4 regions of the Paenibacillus odorifer genome follow, and region 4 is predicted to be linked to each of the others. Evidence: riboswitches for the same ligand, from Rfam matches in the RefSeq annotation. Region 4 holds a riboswitch; each other region holds the start of a gene.
What was found. Region 4 has a riboswitch for cyclic di-GMP ahead of PODO_RS03150 (transglutaminase-like domain-containing protein). Riboswitches for the same ligand answer to the same signal wherever they lie in the genome.

Region 1 (3,212 bases), 890 kb from region 4:
TTTTAAACTTCGTCGGTTCGAATTTAAATTCCAGAAAATCATTGGTACTAATCGCGGTTCCGCTAGATACAAGTTGGAAGGTCTCTCCTTTACTCGTCTCTGATGCATAGATTTCAAAAGCCTCTGGGAATCCTTTGCGGTTATCTCTAGCCAAAAAAGCCACTCTGTCCAGCACTTCCGCTTGCGCTAGTTCAAACACGACTTCATTCGTGAAGCTTGCATCATTGTTTTTGTTCGTTTCCCAATGCGTAGTGGGCTGGTCATCCAGCATATATTCAGGCTTCGTACCTGGGTAGCTTCCACCGTTCACCGTTACTTTTGATACGTTTGCATTTGGCATTCTATAAGCTTGGCTATAGGCATTTTCATAGGCTGTACCATACCCTTTTAGCTTCGAAACCTTGGCTGCTGTTACCTCTACCTGATGGTTCTCCAAAAGGATCTTTGCATTCTCTATCTCTTCTTTAAACTGCGCATACAGTGGATGTGCTTGTACTTCATTTTCTAAAGCTGTTAATTTCTCTGCCGTATCAAAGGCTGTACTAACTTGGCTCAAGGTATCATCTGTAAATAAATTTTTCATTTTAGCAGAGACACTATCCTCTTTATAAAAAGAAAACTCAGCTGCACTCGCCCAATCCTGGTTTGCTTTTTTGTAGACAAATTTAAGTCTCTTAAAGGCCGTAGGTACAAACTGAATCTCCACTACATCACCGGTTGAGCCTGTATATTCCCCAGAAGACACGAGTGTGAAATCGCCCGCATCTGTAGTGGAGCCATAGATATCAAATTCTTGAGCAAAGCCTTTACCCTTAGCACCGGATTGCCTAGCGGCATATACCATTCTATTTAATTCAGCGGACTCATTGAAAACAAACACAACCTCATTCGTAAACGTTGAACTATTCGGTTTGCCAGTCTCCCAATGCGTGCTCATATCCCCATCCATAGCCTTAGCTATAGGTGAGCCTGAGTAGTTGCCACCGTTATTTGTGATGGTTTTAATATTTGCTGGATTCATTCTAAAAACCTCATTATAGGCATTTAGAACATCCTTGCCGTACAGCTCAAACGGAATAACCGAAGCGTTGCTTAATAAGTTGACCTTACTTTGCGCGACTGTTTTTGTTACCTTTACCTTGCTTGCCTCACTTGCTAAAGCATAACCTGCCTCACTCGAAAAACTGGCCAACATGGCCGCCGATGTAGCGATCGCAATCATTTTCTTCATCTCTTCTTACCCCCAGATGTCATATGAATCTCTCCAGTGCCCAAAAATGGGCACAAAAAAAACTACCCCAAAAGAGTAGCTTGATTGCGTATAAAGTCGCCTAAAAATTAAGACTTAATTTTTATTAAACCTTAACAAGCATAAACGCCTTCGGCGTCCTTATAAGGACGGTAAGCGTTTAAGCGAGAAATATAAGATATTAAGTATAGGTGTATAACTTATACTTTCTTATATTTTAACAAAAAGCGTTACACACTCTTTGGCAGCTGGCTGACAATAGTTATGATAACCTTAGTCCCTATAGCTTTGCGTCCCTACATTTCCATAGGTTTGCCTATGAAGTTTCGAATACATTCAAAGAGTAACATAAGCCTAGATCTGATCGCATGATTAATTGGTATGAAATGAGTATAGGTAATTGCAATTAGTTTTTCTTATGTGATAGATATTATTTATCGAATATTCCGGAAGAGAATGGGATCCTTTAGGACTGGAGGTCTACTTAACTCCCCGATCCGAACAAACGCCGGAACCAATTCCACACATCGCCCGTGATGGGAATTAATCCGAAACCATGTTCGCCAACTGCGATTACACCATATGCCCATTGTCCGATAGCTATGGCACCCCCAGCGATCCTGCCTATCGCTATCGCACCAAACGCCGTATCCCCTATGGCGATGGCCCCCAACGCTTTTTCCGCGATTGCGATCGCTCCTACAGCCACTCCTGCAATCGCAATCGCTCCCACTGCGAAGCCAAGCCAGCTAAGTGCTATTGCTCCGATCGCTAACCACATTCCCAGTGATATTGCTCCTAAGGAAAGTACGCCCACGCTTATCGCACCTATGGAAATCAATCCGACAGCTACATCTCCAATAGCGATTAAACCAACGGCTGTCTTTACACGGGGTTTACTTCCATGACCATACTTTTGACCTGAGTATCGCCCTAAATTACTACGAATACTGATGACCGGAAATGAGGGAGAAGGCCATTGATAATCAATTTCTCGTCCATCAAAGCCCCTAGAATCCGCCCAGCGCGTTACAAATTGATGCCATTTCATATCCATCCCGTCCCCCTTTTCAAATTACCTAAATTATACAACCCCGGGGGTTGGCTGTACTCAGACTCTGACCTGAAATTCATCTCATCCTCTGGACCGATATATACTCATTAGGATTACTGTTTGGGAATAGGATCAGGCTTTCCAAATAAATATCCCTGAAACAACTGATAACCACTCTGCTTAAGCCATTCAAAGTCCTCTCTAAACTCCACACCTTCTGCTAAAGGAACAGATTGGATTTCTAAAGCCTTTTCTAAAAATTGTTTAGCTATTTTCTGTTTGTTCGGATCACTGGACACGCCTTGAACATATTTCATATCTAACTTCATGTAATGAGGTTTAAGCTCCAATAACATCTCGATTGTGCTGAAGCCTTCCCCAACATCATCTAAAGCGTATTCAAATCCCCGATCCTTGTAATATGTTAAAATAGCTTTCAAATGAGCGAGATCATCCACTTTCTCCGTTTCAACAACTTCAAAGACAAAAAGAGAGGGATCGACACCTAATTGATTAGCCAATTCAACCGTTGATCTTAAGCAGAACTCTGGAGCGTAAATTGATGTAGGGATAAAATTAATAAACGTTTTTTTATTTAAGGGCGCAGCATATTTTACGGCAGTCATTCTACATAACCGGTCTAAAGCATATAAACGCCCACGATTCCGTGCTGCCGCAAAGATCTCATTAGGATAGATAAGGGATCCATCTTCTTTTTTAAATCTCGATAAAAGCTCGTATGCAAAAATCTCTTCCCTTACGTTCACAATCGGTTGGAAGTAACAAGTAACAAGACCCTTAGTGATAACCTCATCAATCCACTTCATATCCATTACAGTAGACATCTCGGATAGAGGTCTCCATGCTTGGTCATCTATACGAAATTCAATTTTCCCGGACTCCATATGA
Region 2 (3,212 bases), 360 kb from region 4:
ATCGCCTTAACAGCTACCTATCTTTATTCAGTGGCAGGTGTTTCTCCAGCGGAGACGGTAGCAATATTGCCTGTTGACCCTTATGTAGAAGCATCCTTTTTCGATACCATAGCTATGCTTGAGGGGACCATGCTGGAAAGTGGAGCAAATCTGGCACTAATGGGTGTTGTTCCTGAACATGCCTCAGAGAAATACGGATATATTATTCCTACCACTGAAGAGGCGGGGGGGAATGGTTTTATGAAGGTGAGTCACTTTCAAGAGAAACCAGACCGCATACAAGCAGAACAGCTCATCGAGCAAAATGCATTGTGGAATTGCGGAGTGTTTGCCTTCCGTTTAGGGTACTTGTTAGATATTTTGCAGCGTAAAGGGTTGCCTTTAGGATATGAAGAATTGCAGAAGCAGTATAAGCTATTGTCTTCCATCAGCTTTGATTATGAAGTGGTGGAGAAAGAAGAACATATTGTGGTGCAGCCGTATGATGGATTCTGGAAGGATCTTGGAACGTGGAATACGCTGACAGAGGAAATGAGCAGCAAGCATGTAGGAAAAGGTTTTGTGACGGCGGATTCTGAGGGGACTTGCTTGATTAATGAGCTGGACATTCCGATTACGGTAATTGGTGCGAAGGATCTGATCATTGCGGCTAGCCCGGATGGAATTCTAGTTACCCATAAAGCTGAGAGCCCACGGATTAAAGAAGTGCTGAAGACCTTTGAACAGAGACCGATGTACGAGGAACGCCGCTGGGGCCATTACAAAGTTATTGATTATGTGAAATATGATGAAGGCAATGAAGTGCTGACCAAACGGATTTTTATATCCGAGGGGAATAATATCAGCTATCAATTACATCGCAAGCGTAGTGAAATTTGGACAATCGTCAGCGGCGAAGCAAGTATTGTGCTGAATGAGAAAAAACATAATGTGAAGGCTGGGGACGTGGTACGTATACCGGAAGGAACGAAACACGCGATCCTTGCTTTGACGGATGTTGAGTTTATAGAGGTACAGACGGGGTCTGAATTAGTAGAAGAAGATAACATTCGTATTACTTTAGACTGGAATGATATAGAACTACAACAATTCATTTCATAGGTCTAACCTATCTATTTAACCAATTCAAAATTTCTTGAAACAGGTAAATTGACTCAATTATCAAAAAAAGTCATAAAAACACTAAATATATCATTAATTGTCGTCGATACTTACGGTAAGAGAGATTATTTCTCTTAAATTGAAAAGGCAAACCTATCGAAAGGTAGGGACGCAAAGCTATAGGGCCTTCGAAAGAGTGGCAGCCTGGCTACCGAAAGGGAGAATATTTTGAAAGCTTACCGTACGTATCGATTGTTTGGTGCATTTCTGTCACTCGTCCTGTTTCTGACTGCACTTCCGCTTGCTGTTGGGATTTCGCCGTCTATTGTCATAGCTGCTTCAAATTCTGGAACGCCAGTTACCCCAGGTGCCTCACCTGAAGCCGTAAAGCTGCTTAACTATTTTTACTCGATCTCAGGAAAAGGCATTATTGCTGGTCAACATGACTATTTAGAAAGTCCAGATGAAATTAACAATATGCTGAAGGGAACCAGCGGACAATATGCGGCTCTTCACGGTTATGAAATGGGTGCGATCAGTGGTCAGTCCGAAGCAACGATGGCTTGGCAACGTCAAAATGTGGTGAACAGCGCCATCAACTGGAATAAAGCGGGCGGGATCGTAGCTATGACTTTTCATGCTAACCTGCCGGGCACCTCTTATGACTGGGATAATGTGAAAAAAACACTCAGCCAGAGTGAGTTCGATAGTTACGTTACACCGGGTACCAAGCAATATAATAATCTGATCGCTGAGCTTGATAAGGTGGCAGTCTCTTTAAAAAGCTTGCGCGATGCCAATGTTCCGGTGCTTTGGAGACCCTATCATGAAATGAACGGGAACTGGTTCTGGTGGGGGAAGAAAAATAACTTTTCTAAACTATGGAATATAATGTATGACCGTTTTGTTAACGTTCATAAATTAAATAATTTGTTATGGGTATGGAGTCCGAATGCTCCCAATGTTTGGTCAGATCCTTATGCGCTAACTTATCCAGGTGCTGATAAAGTAGATATTCTGGCAGCAGATATATACGAAAATGATTACCAGCAAAAATACTATGACAGCTTGTTGAGTCTAGCCGCAGGCAAACCGATTGCGATCGGGGAGAATGGTGAAATGCCTAATCTGGAGAAGCTTCAGCAATCGCAAAGTAAATGGACGTATATGATGAGCTGGGGAAAAATGCTTTACGAAAATAACAGTGCAGACACAATCAAAACATTTATGAATAGCAACTACACCCTGACCAGAGATAAATTAAATACTGGTCTGGCACCGACACCTAGCGCCGCACCAGCGCCGGCACCTTCCGAAGAAGAGGGGGAGGCAGCAATTCCTCTCGCGAAGGGGCTTGCAGGAGAGTATTACAACAACATGTTGTTGTCGGGAGCAGCAGCTCTTAATAGAACTGATGCAATAATCGATTTCAATTGGCGGCAAGGCTCGCCGGATGCCTCCCTCGGGATTGATCGTTTCTCCATACGTTGGAGCGGTAAAATTAAGCCGTTATATAATGAGCAATATACATTTTACACTACCTCAGATGATGGTATCCGTGTCTGGGTGAATGGGGAATCCGTGATTGATAGTTGGACTAAGCAAAGTGGTACTGAGCGTAAGGGCACTATAACGCTGAAGGCTGGTCGGCTATACGATATCAAGGTGGAGTATTACGAGAATGAAGGCGATGCGAGAGTCCGCTTGATGTGGGAAAGTGCTAGTCAAGCTAAAGAGACAGTTCCAGCAAGTGCACTTTTTCTTCCGGATGTCTCCTGATTGATGAAAATTAAAGGTCGATCCTTAGTGGCTCTGCATTATTGCAGAGCTACTAAGCTATAGTCCTCATTAGGTCAGAAGACGATTGTCCGATAACAGGTATGTTTATTTAGCACCTGTAGAGGCAGTACAGCTACCGAAAGGAGGATTTATTTGCGTAAATATTATAAGAAAAACAGATTGTTGTTTACTATGTTACCGGTGTTTATTATTTTTTCCTTGCTGCCTTGGGGAGAGGTTAAGAGTCTTCCGAAGGCTATGAGTGTTTCTTCCTCTTTACCTCCGGTTATACCCAGTAATCCATCGGCTTCTGAAGAGGCTAAGCAACTGCT
Region 3 (3,212 bases), 1.7 Mb from region 4:
AGGTCCACAAAAACTCTTTCCATGAAAAACGCTTGGACTTGAACCGGGCATGCTGCTCCTGCCTCTTACTCATTGCAGCACTGCCTTGTAGCCAAGCCCATGCACTGTCATGATCTTGAAGTCCACACAACAAGAGAACTTGTCGCGAAGTTTGACGATGTATACATCTACGGCACGCAGGCTGGTTTCGCTGCCAATGCCCCAGAACTCGTCCATTAGCTGGGCACGGGAAAAGGTATGTTTGGGGTAGGAAAGCATTTTGTAGAGTATGTTGAATTCCCGTACCGTCACAGGGATTTCCTCATCGTTTACCGTTGCTGTCATATCATCCGCGTCCATCATAAGACTTCCTACCCTCAGTTTTTTTTCGTGGGCAATATTTGCACGTCGAAGTAAAGCGCCCACACGCATTACCAGTTCGTCCATATTGACCGGTTTGACCATGTAATCATCAATTCCAGCGCGAAACCCTTTTTGTTTTGAGGAAATATCATCACGAGCGGTAACAAAAAGAAGGGGGATCGTTTTGTTAATAGCCCTAACCGTTTCCGCAAATTCAAAGCCGTCAATCTCTGGCATCATAACGTCTGAGATGATAAGGTCATACAGGCTGTTATACATCAAATCATATGCTTCTCGTGGGTTTAAACACCCTTTAGCGTCGTATCCATTATTGCAAAGATAGGTGCAGATAATTTGATTAAGCTTTATATCATCCTCGACAACAAGGATATTAACCATGAAAATCATCCTTTCTAAGAAAACTAAAATAATTATAAGAGTTATATATTAAGAAAATGTTTGGATGGATAGAGAAACTAAAAAACATACTTATCATAGCATAGTGATATACCGAAACGGATTGATAGTATAACTCAGCTGAACCTCAGATATCTGGAAAACTTGGACGAATTGGAAAAATGCAAAACTTTAGTATTTCTTCTGAGTATCATAGCGAATTCGAATGGAAGATAAGTCGTTTACAGGTAATTATAACCATGATAAAATTAGCGGTGGGACATGCGTCCCTAATCTATTAAAACTAATTGAATGTCCGCGTTAAAGGTAAAATCATCGAAAGATGATGACACAAAGCCATGGGTCTAAAGCCTTTCGACAGAAGGAAATGATCGCCAGGCCGCCATAGGGATGTCTTATGAAGCATAAAGGATAGCTCTAAGAATATGTAGTCTATTTTGAGCTCTTTTATTATTTCGACCTATACGGCGTTACATTATCGCAAGGGGCCGAAAGGGGAAGTACATGAACAGTTTTTTCAAAACAATAGGTACTAGTTTGGCAGTAGGTGCTTTATTGCTGTCCGGAACGATCGGATGGATGTCTAATCCAGGAGTAGTGTCTGCAGCTACCTCAACAGTAGTAACCGCGGATCAGATGATCAGCAAAGTAACGGCAGCCTCCAAAGCAATAAAGAATTTCCATCTGGATGTGACCAAAAAACAGGATATTCAAAGCGGCGGGGTGCGTATCAGCAACACCAACACTCTGAAGCTGGATATCAACCGTCTGCCGAATTTTGCCGCAGCAGGCACTGTCGCTAGTAGTCTTTTAGAAACATCGTACAGTCTATATGCCAATGACAAGGAGTTTTACTATCTTGTAGACGGAAGTGAACTGATCGATGAATCTGAAGATGAAGGTTACGACGATGACGGGGAGCCGATCGATCCTGATGCACAGTATTGGCTTGGACTGGAGAAAACGGAATGGGATGCCTTTTACTCTAAAGGCCAATACGATCCTGTTTCCATGCTTGATTCGGTCAAAAGTTATAAAAAATCCATGAAAGTCAGCACGGCTGGCGCACAAACGGTCTTACAATTCACGGTAACCGATCCGACAGCAGCTAAGGGGATAATCAAACTCTATGACCAGGAGAACCTCTGGGATGGTGAGACAGTTCAACCCAAAAGCGTAACGTGGAAATTATTCGTCAATACTAAGACCTGGCAAACGGAAAAGCTGACAGTCGATCTGAGTTATGTGCTGGTAAGTGACGGAGCCAAAGATACATACACCACGAAAATCGAAGCTAAATATTCCAAGAATAATAAAGGTACAGCCATTGTAAAACCGGCCGAACTAGAATAATAAGGACGATTCATATCGAGCAAAAAGCGCTGTTCCGCTGAACAGCGCTTTTTGTTGTATTCAACAGCAGTTCTTTATTAGTTGACAAGAATAAATCATTGCTGTAATTTATATGTATGCGCATGTATATAATATTTTATCTAAATATAATTTAATGAAAGTTGGGAAAAAGATGATAGCACTAGACACAGCATTAACTTTTCGCAGAGGACTGACATTAAAAAACCGAGTGGTTATGGCTCCAATGACCACCCGAATGAGCTTTTATGACGGTGTAGTAACACAAGATGAATTGAAATACTATTCGCTAAGAACGGGCGAAGTAGGTGCGGTCATCACTGCGGCAGCAAATGTACAGGAGGGTGGAAAAGGATGGGAAGGTGAACTTAGTGTTTCCTCCGATCAATTTATTCCTAGCCTTAGCCGATTAGCATCTACTATTAAACGAAATGGAACAAAAGCTATTTTACAGCTTTTCCATGCAGGAAGAATGACAGATTCAAAAATATTGCGTGGCGTACAACCCGTTTCCTCCAGCGCCATTGCTGCCGAACGTCTGAATGCAGAAATTCCAAGAGCATTAACAGAAGATGAAATTTTCGGTGTAATTGAGGATTTTAAAAAAGCGACTCAACGTGCTATTCAAGCTGGATTCGATGGGGTAGAAATTCATGGAGCAAACACATATTTAGTCCAACAATTCTTCTCTCCACACTCCAACCGTCGTGAAGATCAATGGGGCGGAAGCTTAGAGAAAAGATTTAATTTCATTAACCAATTAGTGGATGCAGTTATTGCTGTCGTTGACAATTCAAAGGTTAAGGATTTTATTGTCGGTTATCGTTTTTCTCCAGAAGAATATGAAGAGCCTGGCATTAAAATCACAGACACCTTTTATCTTATTGATAAATTAGCTGATAAAAAGCTGGATTATCTGCATATTTCATTAGGGGATTTTAAAAAAGTATCTGCATCAGAAGATTTTAAAGAAAAATCAATCCTGCAATATGTACATGAGAAAATCAATGGCCGTGTACCTTTAATTGGGGTCGGAGATATCCGTACCAAACAGGACGCAGAGGACACGTTGACAAATGCTG
Region 4 (3,212 bases):
AATTAATTCTCTAATTTTGGATATCACTTGCGTGATTTCCTACTCACTCGTTGTTCAGTTTTCAAAGATCAAGTTCTCGTTGGCGCCGTTTAATGTCTCAGCAGCAACTCTTATAATATATCATGTTGTTTTCAGAAATGCAAGCTTTATTTTTCGAAGCTTTTTATCAGCCTCGTCTGTATCGCCTGTACGCTGTCTAACAACGCTTACCTATAATACCCCAACTATTAATAGAAAAGCAACCCCTAATATAAAAATAAACAACTAGCTTAATAATTAAGCTAGTTGTTTATTTAATAGAGTTATGTTTCTAGCGGCGAATTTAATAGTATTTTGCCGCAGTATATTTGCTTGAGGCTTTAATTAAATCGGTTTTCTTATCACTCTTTGCAAGTCCTGCATCCACTGTAGTATCAATGGTAACCCACTTCCCATTAAGCAATACTTCGTTCCAGGCATGATATTGCGTAACGTAGCTTGTATTCCCCATTACCAACTTAGCAGGAACATCTACACTCCGCAGCATTGCGGCAAAAAGAGAAGCGTAATCATAGCAAATCCCTTTTTTAGTAGTCAATGTCTTATCGATGCTTGGAATATAATCAGTAGTTACACTATTAGCAAGAGAGTAGTCATATTGTACATTCGCAACTACATAGTTATAGATCGCTTTAACTTTCTCTTCGTCTGTTGTTTTGCCTTGTACTAATTGTTTAGCTTTGACAATCGCTTTATCAGAAGAACTCCATTTCACATTCTGTACGGAGCCCAAATATACGGAATTCGAGTCACTCATGGTTACGTCTACTACTTCGGAATATAACGCTTTGTATTTATTACCGGTTGTGTTCTCCAGAACCGAAACCTTATAAGTCCCATTTCCTTGTTGCAAAGGGAAGTCCTCAGCTTGTCCAGAAGCATACAAGTTATAAGTATAGCTGCTGTTATCTTTGGTGATCATGAGTTTGATTCTTTTATCTTTCGGAATATCATAGTTAATACCAATAACACCTTGAGCCACTTTGGATGTAATCAACCAGCTGGCATCTGCACTTGCAGCTTGAGCTGTACTTACCGGAACTGAAGTCATTAGGACGAACAGCGCCACCAGCATAAAATAAACCTTTTTCACGGATAAAACTCCTTTCGGTAGCTGGCTGCCATCCTTTCGGGAAGGCCCTTTAGCTTTGCGTCCCTACCTTTCGATAGGTTTGCCGTTATCGTATAAGCTCTATCTGTTCTAGCTTTACTAGATATAGTTGATAGAATCCATTTGAAACAAACAAAAAAAGCCTCTTCATTCGGTAGCTGGCTGCCATCCTTTCGGGAAAAGGCCCTTTAGCTTTGCGTCCCTACCTTTCGGAAGGTTTGCCGTTATCGTGTTTAGCTTTCATAGTATAATACTATCATATTTATAGTTGTGAACAAGACCTAATTTACTAGATTACCCATTATTTTATAAATATCTCCCGGTATTTGTGTTTTCTTGTCATTCACTATTCTCCTTTTGTTAATTTGGCATGAACAATCAGCCGATGCGTTGGATTCACTAGCGGATCACATGTAATCAGAGTAAGAATCTTATCCTTGTCATTCCCGTCAAGAACGGAGACATCACTCGGATCTACAACAGAAATATCGTATACCTCATAGTTAAACACCTGATCACTAGTCTTTACCGTGATAACATCCCCCACAACAACCTCATTCAATCTGTTAAACAAACGACCCGTAGTTCTAGCCCGATGCGCCGCGATTGCAGCATTTCCGATCTCTCCAAGGGGTGCCGTTTCTTTCATATGGGCTGCAGCATGTTTCATATTAGCTTTTGTAGCCCCTTCTAATACAGGCAGCTTCAAATCAATCTTACCGATTTCAATTAGTGCGATTACTTTGCCACCGACCTCAATCTCCGGTTCAGGCTTTTCTGTCTCTTGGGGTTGGGGCTGTGCCTGAGCATCCAGAACCGATTCCTCTGCTAACAGCTGAGTAACTTCAGCATACCTGCTCTTCAAATCTGGCTGGGGAGTACTATCGGCAGTGCTTAGTTCAGCCGTTTCTAATAACTTCTCCTGCTGCCTGTCGTTGTACCATTCGTTAGCTGTCGGATATAACATGATAAGTATCCCAGCCAGTATGAGTAGATAGGAGAATTTACGCAATGTTATTCACCTCCGTATATTGTTTCTATGGTTATATACAAATCAAGCAGAAACAGCTACTTGCCTTTAAGCATAGCAACTCCTTCTGCCTGAAATTAATGTTTAAAATACCCATTTACGACTTCCAAAGAAATTGATGATCACCGTGATAAATGTAACCAGCACCTTTGAGATCAAGACTTGAATACCTAGTCTGTCTGTCAACAGATGCATTAGCAGCAGTGATATTCCGAGCACTACCAGATTCAGCACGATAAACTTGACCAGCTGCACGCGGTCGAAGCCTTCTTTATTCCCCCGGTTGCGATCACGAAAGGTTACTTTTTTATTCAAAATAAAGCTATTCGCCGTACCTGCACTATAGGAGATCACCTGCGCCAATGCGTATACCATCCCTAGTGAATTCAACAATGTGAAAATCACAAAATCAATAAGCGTATTGAGCAAACCTACGGCATTAAATTTAAGGAACTGTATGAATGCAGCACGCAAGTTCTTATCTGACATCATTGTGGTCCTTCCGGCGGTCCAGTTGTTCTTCGTTCTGGTAGCCTTTAGTCTCACTAACAATGTATAGCGGTCTATCTTTAGACTCGTCATAAATCCGTCCGATATACTCCCCAATCACACCTAACAGCATCAGAACGATACCGTTAAAGAGCAGATTGACGCCTACAATGGAAGCCCAGCCCGGAACCGTCCAGGAGGTGAAAAATATCTTTTGAAACAAGACGAAAAATAAATAGAGAAAGCTAGAGAATGAAAGGAAGAATCCAATATACGTAGCAATCTTAAGCGGCTTATGTGAAAAAGAGGTGATGCCATCTAACGCAAAACGAATCATTTTCTTCAGCGGATATTTGGTTTCTCCGGCAAAACGTTCTTCCCGTTCATATTCCACCATAGTCTGCTTGAAGCCAACCCAGCTCACCAAACCTCGGACATAGCGGTTCTTTTCTTTAAGTCCCCGCAGGACATCACATACCTTACGGTCAATAAGACGGAAATCGCCTGTATCCGTAGGAATATCCACACTTGTCATACTGCTGA

Region 1: it holds a riboswitch for cyclic di-GMP, as region 4 does, so the genes downstream of both, PODO_RS29020 (NPCBM/NEW2 domain-containing protein) here and PODO_RS03150 (transglutaminase-like domain-containing protein) in region 4, are expected to answer to the same signal.
Region 2: it holds a riboswitch for cyclic di-GMP, as region 4 does, so the genes downstream of both, PODO_RS04610 (glycosyl hydrolase) here and PODO_RS03150 (transglutaminase-like domain-containing protein) in region 4, are expected to answer to the same signal.
Region 3: it holds a riboswitch for cyclic di-GMP, as region 4 does, so the genes downstream of both, PODO_RS10165 (DUF6612 family protein) here and PODO_RS03150 (transglutaminase-like domain-containing protein) in region 4, are expected to answer to the same signal.

What each region holds. Positions count from the first base shown of each region.
Region 1 is NZ_CP009428.1:6,646,656-6,649,867, forward strand. Features, by position in the region: gene PODO_RS29020 (NPCBM/NEW2 domain-containing protein) at 1-1,231, opposite strand, end outside; cyclic di-GMP riboswitch class I at 1,490-1,576, opposite strand; gene PODO_RS29025 (hypothetical protein) at 1,734-2,306, opposite strand; gene PODO_RS29030 (EAL domain-containing protein) at 2,417-3,212, opposite strand, start outside.
Region 2 is NZ_CP009428.1:1,089,542-1,092,753, forward strand. Features, by position in the region: gene PODO_RS04605 (sugar phosphate nucleotidyltransferase) at 1-1,101, shown strand, start outside; cyclic di-GMP riboswitch class I at 1,238-1,317, shown strand; gene PODO_RS04610 (glycosyl hydrolase) at 1,330-2,880, shown strand; gene PODO_RS04615 (glycosyl hydrolase) at 3,034-3,212, shown strand, end outside.
Region 3 is NZ_CP009428.1:2,402,908-2,406,119, forward strand. Features, by position in the region: gene PODO_RS10155 (HAMP domain-containing sensor histidine kinase) at 1-73, opposite strand, end outside; gene PODO_RS10160 (response regulator transcription factor) at 70-741, opposite strand; cyclic di-GMP riboswitch class I at 1,055-1,146, shown strand; gene PODO_RS10165 (DUF6612 family protein) at 1,264-2,112, shown strand; gene PODO_RS10170 (NADH-dependent flavin oxidoreductase) at 2,225-3,212, shown strand, end outside.
Region 4 is NZ_CP009428.1:726,703-729,914, reverse strand. Features, by position in the region: gene PODO_RS03150 (transglutaminase-like domain-containing protein) at 323-1,132, opposite strand; cyclic di-GMP riboswitch class I at 1,146-1,226, opposite strand; cyclic di-GMP riboswitch class I at 1,301-1,383, opposite strand; gene PODO_RS03145 (class D sortase) at 1,497-2,162, opposite strand; gene PODO_RS03140 (GtrA family protein) at 2,265-2,672, opposite strand; gene PODO_RS03135 (glycosyltransferase family 2 protein) at 2,659-3,212, opposite strand, start outside.